One region of the Oerskovia sp. PE-21s genome, then DNA from elsewhere that is predicted to be linked to it. Evidence: riboswitches for the same ligand, from Rfam matches in the RefSeq annotation. Region 1 holds a riboswitch; each other region holds the start of a gene.
The links. A riboswitch is a leader RNA that binds a small molecule or an ion and turns the genes downstream of it on or off. The one in region 1 is predicted to bind thiamine pyrophosphate.
Positions count from the first base shown of each region.

Region 1 (3,268 bases):
CCGGCATCGCCCAGGACGACTCGATCGTCGTGGTCGCCACGCACGACCCGCACACGCGCGACGCCTGCACGCGCGTGATCGACCTCGCCGACTTCCAGTCCGCGGAGGTCGCGGCGTGACCGCCACCGAGCAGGGCCCCGTGCCCGACGGCGCGGCGGGACCCGGCCTGGCCACGTCCCCGGGCGCCTCGCACCGTCCCGTTGGCGCACAGCCCCTCGGTCAGGTCACGGGTTCAGCACCCCCCACCGTGCCCGACGGCGGAGCGCACCTCCGCGCGGAGGCGAGTGGCGGCGTCGGGCCGGGGGAGAAGCCCGCGCGACCAGTGCGGGCGCGTGCCATGCGGGCCGCGTCCGTGGTGTCCGAGGCGTGGCGGAACGTCGGGTCCGGCACGACGCGCGCGACCTTGTTCGCGGCGGTGCTCGTCGTGGTCGTGGGGGCGCTCGCCGCGGTCGACGTGCGTGCGGTCGCGGGCGTGATCGAGGGCGCCCGTGAGTACCGGGACGCGGGCGCGAGCGTGCAGATCCTCGAGGCCACCGGGCAGGTCGACGGGGCACGCTGCGAGGCCCTCGCAGGGGTCGACGGCGTGAACGCCGCCGGAGCCCTGCGGACGGGGGATCCCGTGCGGGCGCTCAACCTGCCGTCGAGCGAGCTGACCGGCTTCGAGGCGACCCCCGGGCTGCTCGGCGCGCTCGACCGCGGCCGGGTCGCCGGGGCGGGACTGTGGCTGTCCGCGGACCTGGCCGAGGCGCTCGGCGCGTCCGCCGGTGACTCGATCGCGACGATCACCGGTCCCGCGCGGGTCGGCGCCGTCTACCCGTACCCCGACGACGGGCGCGACCGCGCGCTCGGTTACGCAGCAGTCGCGCCGGTGCCCGCGGCGGGACTGTTCGACTCGTGCTGGGTCGAGATCTGGCCCGTCGAGCCCGAGACGGCGACGCTCCTGCGCACGACCATCGTCGCCGACTCAGCCTCCGAGGTTCAGCCCACCCAGAAGCAGCTCAACGGCCGGCTCGGCGCGACGTACGACGCGAGCGCCGAGTTCAGGGATCGTCTGACGAAGCCCGCGCCGATCGCCGCCGCCTTCCTGGGGTTGGCCCTGGGCTTCGCCGTGATTCGTCTGCGCCGCCTCGAGCTCGCCGCAGCCCTGCACGCCCGGGTCCCCCGCTCGGCGCTGACCTGGCAGGTGCTCCTGGAGACCGCGGTGTGGACCGGTGCCGCCGTGATCGTGACCGTTCCGGTGCTGTGGTGGCTCGCCGCCGATGCCGGCCTTCCCGCCGACCACCTCAGCACCTGGGTCATCGGCATGCGGACCGTCCTCGCGGGAGCGGGCGCGGTGCTCGTCGGAGCGGTCGTCGGGGCGCTCGCGACCCGGGAGAAGCACCTGTTCAAGTACTTCAAGGAGAGGTGACGGACCTCGACGCTGGGTGAGCCGGGCTGATCGCGGGACGCCCGCGCCGCCGTCGTGCAACCTGCGCTACGGTGGCCGCGCACCACCCAGCACCACCAGTACCACCCACAACTCCACACCCACGGGAGCTCGCAGCAGCGAGCTGAGAGGGCGGCTCAGCGCCGCCGACCGTTCGAACCTGTTCGGATCATGCCGACGTAGGGAGAGAGCAATGAGCTCTGAGACCGCTGTGCCCGCGCACACCATCACGACCGGACCCATCGCGGGGTCCGCCAAGGTGCACCACCCCGTCCCGGGCGCGGAACACCTGCGCGTCCCCGAGCGCCGCGTGCTCCTGAGCAACGGCGAGCACCTGGACCTGTACGACACCTCGGGCCCGTACACCGAGGTCGACGACCCGGCCGCGTTCGACCTCGCGGGCGGGCTGCCCGCGCTGCGGGCGTCGTGGCTGCGGCCCGACGCCGTCCCCACCGAGCACGGCACGGGCGGCGCCCGCACGCAGCTCGCTTGGGCACGGGCCGGGGTCATCACCGACGAGATGCGGTTCGTGGCGGCGCGCGAGGGCGTGGACGTCGAGCTCGTGCGGGACGAGGTGGCCCGCGGCCGGGCCGTGATCCCGGCCAACCGCCGGCACCCCGAGATCGAGCCCATGATCATCGGCAAGGCGTTCGGCGTGAAGATCAACGCGAACATCGGCAACTCGGCCGTGACGTCCTCGATCGAGGAGGAGGTCGAGAAGATGGTGTGGGCCGCGCGCTGGGGCGCCGACACCCTCATGGACCTCTCGACGGGCAAGGACATCCACGAGACCCGCGAGTGGGTGCTGCGCAACTCCCCGATCCCCGTGGGGACGGTGCCGCTCTACCAGGCGCTCGAGAAGGTCAAGGGCGACCCCGCGAGGCTCACGTGGGAGATCTACCGCGACACCGTGATCGAGCAGGCCGAGCAGGGCGTCGACTACATGACCGTGCACGCGGGCGTCCTGCTGCGCTACGTCCCGCTGACCGCGCGCCGCGTCACGGGCATCGTGTCCCGGGGCGGCTCGATCATGGCCGCCTGGTGTCTCGCGCACCACCAGGAGTCGTTCCTGTACACGCACTTCGCGGAGCTGTGCGAGATCCTGCGCGACTACGACGTGACGTTCTCCCTGGGCGACGGCCTGCGACCGGGGTCCATCGCGGACGCCAACGACGCAGCGCAGTTCGCCGAGCTGCGCACGCTGGGCGAGCTGACCAAGGTCGCGAAGTCCTACGGCGTGCAGGTCATGATCGAGGGTCCGGGGCACGTCCCGATGCACAAGATCGTCGAGAACGTTCGTCTCGAGGAGGAGCTGTGCGAGGAGGCGCCGTTCTACACGCTCGGCCCCCTCGCGACCGACATCGCGCCCGCCTACGACCACATCACGTCCGCGATCGGGGCCGCGATCATCGCCCAGGCCGGGACCGCGATGCTCTGCTACGTCACGCCCAAGGAGCACCTGGGGCTGCCCGACCGCGACGACGTCAAGACGGGCGTCATCACGTACCGGATCGCGGCGCACTCGGCCGACCTGGCCAAGGGGCACCCGCGCGCGCAGCTGCGGGACGACGCGCTGTCCCGTGCCCGGTTCGAGTTCCGCTGGCACGACCAGTTCGCGCTCTCCCTCGACCCCGACACCGCGCGTGCCTTCCACGACGAGACCCTGCCGGCCGAGCCCGCCAAGACCGCGCACTTCTGCTCGATGTGCGGGCCCAAGTTCTGCTCGATGCGGATCTCCGCGGACGTGCGCGAGTACGCCGAGAAGAACGGCCTGACCTCGGTCGAGGCGATCGAGGCGGGCATGGCGGAGAAGTCGAGCGAGTTCACGGACGCGGGCGGCCG
Region 1 is NZ_JBUXJM010000004.1:376,076-379,343, forward strand. It holds gene ACZDYF_RS10440 (ABC transporter ATP-binding protein) at 1-119, shown strand, start outside; gene ACZDYF_RS10445 (hypothetical protein) at 338-1,408, shown strand; TPP riboswitch at 1,520-1,629, shown strand; gene thiC (phosphomethylpyrimidine synthase ThiC) at 1,620-3,268, shown strand, end outside.

Region 2 (3,268 bases), on a different contig from region 1:
ACCTGTCGACGAACACCACGGCGCACCTGGTAGCGGACGTCGAGCGGCTGCGCGAGCACCTCGGTATCGATGCGTGGCTGGTCCTGGGGACGTCGTGGGGTGCGACGCTCGGGCTCGCGTACGCGGTGGCGCACCCCGAGCGCGTCACCGAGGTGGTCCTGGGAGCGGTCACGAGCACCACGGCCCGAGAGGTCGAGTGGATCACGCGCGACATGGGTCGTCTCTTCCCCGAGGAGTGGGACCGGTTCGTGGCCGAGGTTCCCGTGGCGGAGCGCGACGGCAACCTCGCGGCGGCCTACGCCCGCCTGCTCGCGTCCCCGGATCGTGCGGTGCGTGAGCGCGCAGCGGTGGCCTGGTGCCGCTGGGAGGACGTGCACGTCTCGCTCGTGCACGGGTTCGAGCCCTGGGACCGCTACGAGGACCCGGAGTTCCGGCTGCGGTTCGCACGCCTGGTGACGCACTACTGGGCCAACGCGGCCTTCCTGCCCGACGGCGCTCTGCTGGCCGGGGTGCGCGGGCTCGGCACGGTGCCTGCCGTCCTGGTGCACGGGCGGCAGGATGTGTCGGGACCGCTCGACGTCGCGTGGCGTCTGCACGGGGAGTGGCCGGGGAGCGAGCTCGTGGTGCTCGAGGGCGCGGGTCACGGGGGCCAGGGGTTCCCGGAGGCGCTGGTCGCGGCGACCGACCGGTTCGCGGTCTAGCCCTCGCCGTTCGGCTACGGTGGTGGCCCCACCTGCTCCACCTGCCCCCGCCGTCGAGGACGACCACGAGGTGACCGCCATGCCCCGCCGTACGGCACTGCTCGTCGGAGTCCTGGCCGTGTCGTGCGGCTCGCTCGCGCTGGCCGCGGCGCCGGGCTCGACCGGGCGGGTCGCGATCCCCACGCAGGGGCCGTGGCTCGTCGTGGTCGAGGGGTGGCCCGACGGGATCAACGTCTGCACTGAGGACCCCTCGGTCGAGTACGCCGTCACACCACTCGCTCTGCCGCCGCTCCCGACGACGGTCGCCCTCGTGCCCGACGACGGTCGCCCTCGTGCCCGACGCCGCGCGCGCCGACGTCGAGCGCGTCGTCCGGTGCCTCGACCGGTACGTCCCGTTGTCGAGCCTCATGGTGCAGACCGTGCCGGCCGAGGCCTCGTAGGCCTCGACCGTTCCGACCTCTCGCGACACCTGGTGGTCTCCGCCGACCGGCAGGACTTTCCGCCAGCTAGAGTTCCCTGCGAAGACACGGGGTGCCCGCTCCCACGAGCCGGGCTGAGATCACACCCGTCGAACCTGATCTAGCTAGCACTAGCGAAGGGATGTCGGCAATGTCGCTTGCTGCCACCACCACACCTGTCCGGCCCGCACCTGCCCGCACGCCTGCGGCGGACGCCGTGGTCGCGGACGAGCACGGCGCGTCGCGGGGGCCCGAGCCTTCCCGCCCCCGCGTCCTGTCCATCGCAGGCACCGACCCGACGGGGGGCGCCGGGATCCAGGCCGACCTCAAGGCGTTCGCGGCGCACGGCGCGTACGGCATGGCGGTCACGACCGCCCTGGTCGCGCAGAACACGCACGGCGTCCGCACGGTCCACGTCCCTGGCGCGGAGTTCCTCGCAGAGCAGCTCGACGCGGTCTCGGACGACGTGGTGATCGACGCCGTGAAGATCGGCATGGTCGCCAACGAGCCCAACGCGCGCGCGATCGCCGCGTGGCTCGGGCGCGCGAAGCCGCCGTTCGTGGTGCTCGACCCCGTCATGGTCGCCACGAGCGGCCACCGGCTCCTCGACGAGGGGGCCGAGCAGGCCGTGCGCGAGCTGGTCGCGCTCGCCGACCTCGTGACGCCCAACCTCCCTGAGCTCGCCGTCCTCGTGGGCGAGCAGACCGCGACCACCTGGTCCGACGCCCTCGCCCAGGCGAGGCGCCTGCACGTGGTGAGCGGCGCCGTCGTGCTCCTGAAGGGTGGTCATCTCACCGGGGAGGAGTCGCCCGACGCCCTGGTGGGCGCTCGCGGGCCCGACGACGTCACGACCTTCTCGGCGCCCCGCGTCGACACCGTGCACACCCACGGGACCGGGTGCTCGCTGTCGGCGGCGGTCGCCGCGCTGCGACCCCGGCGTGACGACTGGGCGGGCGCCGTGCGCGATGCGAAGACCTGGCTCACGGGCGCGCTGCGAGCCGGGGGAGCGTTGGCCGTGGGCACGGGGCGCGGACCCGTCGACCACCTGGCGCACCTGCCCACGCTCGGGCAGCGGGCGTTCTCCGAGGAGGCCTGGGAGCGCATCGCGGGGTGGCGCGAGGCCGTCGAGGGGATGGGGTTCGTGCGGGAGCTCACGGACGGGAGCCTCTCAGCGGGGGACTTCGGGTTCTACCTCGCGCAGGACGCCGCGTACCTCGCCGAGTACTCGCGCGTGCTGTCGCGGGCGAGCCGGCTCGCGCCCACGCCCGAGGCGCGGCAGTTCTTCGCGGGCGCCGCGGTCACCTCGCTCGAGGTCGAGCAGGCGCTGCACCGCGACTGGTTGGGCGAGCACGCCGGGATGGACCGTGGGGCGGTCGAGAGCGTCGACCCGTCTCCCGTGACGGCCGCCTACACGAACCACCTCCACGCGGCCTCGAACGGGTCCTACGCGGAGACGGTCGCGGCCCTGCTGCCGTGCTACTGGCTGTACTCGCACATCGGCGACGTCCTGGTGCGCCAGGCAGGAGACCTCGACGGGCACCCCTACGCGCGGTGGATCGCGCTCTACGGCGACCCGGCTTTCGCCGAGGCGACGCGTGCCGCGTGCTCGTTCGCCGACGAGGCCGCGCGCTGGGCCTCGCCCGCCGAGCGCGAGCGGATGCTGCGCGCGTTCGAGCTGTCCTCGATGCACGAGTACCTGTTCTTCGAGCAGGGGCTGACGCGACCGACCTGGCCGGCGCCGCCCCTCGCCGCGCACTGAGCTCCCGCCGAAAAGTGAGCAGATGCCCCGGATCGGGCTCGAACCGGGGCATCTGCTCACTTCTCGGCGCGGGAATCGCTACGCGCTCTGCGCGCCGTCCGCCGGGTACCCGCAGTCGTACCCCGGCGGCCACCAGCGCCACGTCGTGGTGACCTCGCTGGTCGAGACGCCCGCGGGGCGGTCGGCCAGGCACTGCGTGCGCATCTGGTCGAGCCCGACGGTCAGGTAGTACACCGCGAGCACGCCCGTGAAGACGACCAGGAGGACCGTCAGCGCCAGGCGCAGGCGCCGGTCGGAGCGGCGGGTGGGTTCGTCCTCGCCGGGTCGTGGCGGGACCCAGTCCCAGCTCA
Region 2 is NZ_JBUXJM010000010.1:132,145-135,412, forward strand. It holds gene pip (prolyl aminopeptidase) at 1-701, shown strand, start outside; TPP riboswitch at 1,219-1,319, shown strand; gene thiD (bifunctional hydroxymethylpyrimidine kinase/phosphomethylpyrimidine kinase) at 1,311-2,918, shown strand; gene ACZDYF_RS17545 (hypothetical protein) at 2,997-3,268, opposite strand, start outside; gene ACZDYF_RS17550 (quinone oxidoreductase family protein) at 3,266-3,268, opposite strand, start outside.
Region 2: linked by a shared signal. The riboswitch ahead of thiD (bifunctional hydroxymethylpyrimidine kinase/phosphomethylpyrimidine kinase) and the one ahead of thiC (phosphomethylpyrimidine synthase ThiC) in region 1 are both predicted to bind thiamine pyrophosphate.

Region 3 (3,268 bases), on a different contig from region 1:
GCGACGGGTCCGCGTGCCCCAGCGCGGCCTGCGCGCGTTCGACCGCGTCGCGTCCCACGGCCTGGACGAGCAGGTCGGTCGCGGTGTTGTCGCTGATCGAGATCATGAGTCCGGCCGCCTCGCGCATCGTGACCACGGTGCCCGTGGGCGCGTCCTGGAGCTGGCCCGCGGGCAGCGACCGCACGTCGTCGGTCACGGTGAGCGCGTCGTCCCAGGTCAGCGTCCCGGCCTCGACGGCCTGCGACACGGCGCCCAGCACGTAGAGCTTGAAGATCGAGCCGAGCGGCAGCACCTCGTCCGCGTCCGAGCCGCCGGGGGCCTCCTCGACCGGCCGGCACGTCCCGTCGTCCAGGACCTGGGCCACGAGCAGCGAGCTCCGTGCGTCCACGGCGTCGAGACGTTCGCCCAGCTCGTCCCAGCTCTCGGCGGGCTCACGGTGCGGGTCGTCGCCCGGGCCGAAGAAGAGGGTCTCGATGCGGCTGTCCGCGTCGGCCCCGATCTGCATCGTGAAGAACTGACCGCTCGCGCCGACGATCGTCAGCGCGGCCTGCTGCTCGCCCGGGCCGACCGCGTCGACCGAGACCGGCACCCACTCCTGGTCCGCGCGGAGCTGCTCCAGCACGGGCACGAGCTGTGCGGCGGGCACCTGGTCCAGGAACGATCGCGCGAACCGCCGCTCGAGCGTCGCGGCGTCGGGGGACGCGTCCGCGTTGAGCACCTCGAGGACCCACCCTGCCGCCTTGCCGACGGTCCCGCCCGGCAGCGCGACCGCGGTCGGGGCCACGCTCGGCGTGGGGGACACCTCGGAGCCGGGACCGGGCGACGAGCACCCGGTCAGTGCGAGCCCCACGACGAGGAGGCCTCCTACGAGGGACGAGCGGCGGCGTCGGGCAGCAGGAGGGGAGGGCATCGGGACACCCTACGGAACACCCCTCGCACGGCGGGCGCGGACCCGCCGGGGCCGCCCGACCTCGACCTCAGGACGCGCGCGCGACGAAGCGCTTCACGACCCGCTTGGCCTCGCGTCCCGCGAACCGGCGCGCGAACACGCTCGCGGCAGCCGCCGCAGCGGCGAACGTCACGGCGCTGATGATGCCGACCTCCGGGTCGTCCAGGTCCTTGGGCGCGTCGTGCCCCGTCGCCTTGGCCCACGCGTAGCTCACGGCCTTCTGGGCGATCCAGCCTGCGGCCAGCGTCAGCGCGACGGTCGTGACCTTCTCGGCGAGGGTCTGCTCGTTCTCGGCCATGTGTGTTCCTCCGGTGAGGGTGAGGCGGGCGGGGCGGTGCCGCCGTCGTACCCGCAGGCCCGACGGCGAAGCTCACTCCCACCGTAGTCGTCCCCCGGGGCGCCGCGCTCCCCGGGGGACGTCACCCGCGAGAGCCCCGCCCGCGCCGTCGGGCCGAGGTGTAAAGTCGCAGGTGAACGACAGGGGAGCGCCGACCGCCCGGGACACCGGGCAACGGGCGCTGAGAGTGCGGACCACCGCAGACCCTCGAACCTGATCCGGTTAGCACCGGTGGAGGAAGTCGGGCTTCTCTAGCCTCGCTCACGGGACCTCCCGTGCGCGAGGTCCCCCTCCTGTGACGTCCAAGGAGGACACGTGAACACCATCAGTATCCGCCGCAGCACCCCCCGCAGGCTAGGCCTGGGGCTCGTCGGCGGGATCGGCGCGCTGGCCCTCGCGGCCTGCGCTGGCAGCACGGGCGCGGGATCGGGCGAGAGCGGGTCGAGCGCCGCGAGCAGCACCGTCACCCTCGTCACGCACGACTCGTTCAACGTCAGCGAGGACGTCCTCGCCGCGTTCGAGAAGGAGTCCGGGCTGACCGTCGAGCAGGTCGCCCCCGGCGACGGCGGGGCGCTCGTCAACCAGCTCGTGCTCACCAAGGGCTCGCCGCTGGGCGACGTCGTGTTCGGCATCGACAACTCGTTCGCGACGCGCGCGATCGACGAGGGCGTGCTCGAGCCCTACACGCCCGCGGGCCTGGCCGGCTCGGCCGCGCAGTACGCGGTCGGCGACGGCGCGCTCACACCCGTGGACCTGGGCGACGTGTGCGTCAACGTCGACCACACCTGGTTCGCCGACAAGGGCCTCGCGGAGCCCGTGACCCTCGACGACCTCACCAAGCCCGAGTACAAGGACCTGCTCGTCGTCACCAACCCCGCGACGTCGTCGCCCGGGCTGTCGTTCCTGCTCGCGACGGTCGGCGCGTACGGAGAGGACGGCTGGGAAGGTTACTGGGCCGAGCTCAAGGACAACGGCGTCAAGGTCGTCGACGGCTGGTCCGACGCCTATTCGGTCGACTTCTCGGGCTCCGAGGGCAAGGGCCCGCGCCCCCTCGCGCTGTCCTATTCCACGTCGCCCGCGTTCACCGTGTCCGAGGACGGCACCTCGACCAGCACGGGCGCGCTGCTCGACACGTGCTTCCGCCAGGTCGAGTACGCGGGCGTGCTCGCCGGCGCCGAGAACCCCGAGGGCGCCAAGAAGCTCGTCGACTTCCTCGTGAGCGACGCGTTCCAGGCCGACATCGCGGACAACATGTACATGTACCCCGCGAACGCGGACGTCGCTCTGCCCGAGGGGTGGGCCGAGTTCGCGCCGCTGTCCCCGGCGCCGTTCGAGGTCGCTCCCGCCGACATCACGGCGCACCGCGACGAGTGGATCAAGGCGTGGACGTCGACGGTGATCGGCTGAGCATGATGCCCGTGAGCCGCGGCGTGCCCGCGGTCGTGCAGCGCGGCGGGCGGGTCCTCCTGTGGGGGCTCGCCGCCGGGCTGCCGCTGCTGTTCCTCGGGGTGTTCTTCGCGTGGCCCGTCGTGACGCTGGTCGCGCGCGGGTTCGTGACCCAGGACGCCTCGGGTGCCTCGCTGGACCTTTCCGGCTTCGCCGAGGTGTTCTCCGAGCCGCGGACCTGGCGCATCATCGGGCTCACGCTGTGGCAGGGCATCCTCGGGACCGTGATCTCGCTGCTGCTCGGCGTGCCCGGCGCCTACGTGCTGTACCGGTGCAGGTTCCGGGGGCGCACGTTCCTGCGGGCCTTCGTGACCGTGCCGTTCGTGCTGCCGACCGTCGTGGTCGGCGTCGCGTTCCGCTCGCTGCTCGTCGAGGGCGGGCTGCTCGGGTTCCTGCGGCTCGACGGCACGTTCGGGGCGATCGTCCTGGCGCTCGTGTTCTTCAACTACTCGGTCGTGGTCCGCACGGTCGGCGGGCTGTGGGAGCACCTCGACCCGCGCGCCGAGGAGGCGGCCCGCGCCCTCGGCGCCTCGCCC
Region 3 is NZ_JBUXJM010000007.1:135,137-138,404, reverse strand. It holds gene ACZDYF_RS14500 (serine hydrolase) at 1-910, opposite strand, end outside; gene ACZDYF_RS14495 (DUF4235 domain-containing protein) at 978-1,247, opposite strand; TPP riboswitch at 1,419-1,543, shown strand; gene ACZDYF_RS14490 (thiamine ABC transporter substrate-binding protein) at 1,602-2,693, shown strand; gene ACZDYF_RS14485 (ABC transporter permease) at 2,696-3,268, shown strand, end outside.
Region 3: linked by a shared signal. The riboswitch ahead of ACZDYF_RS14490 (thiamine ABC transporter substrate-binding protein) and the one ahead of thiC (phosphomethylpyrimidine synthase ThiC) in region 1 are both predicted to bind thiamine pyrophosphate.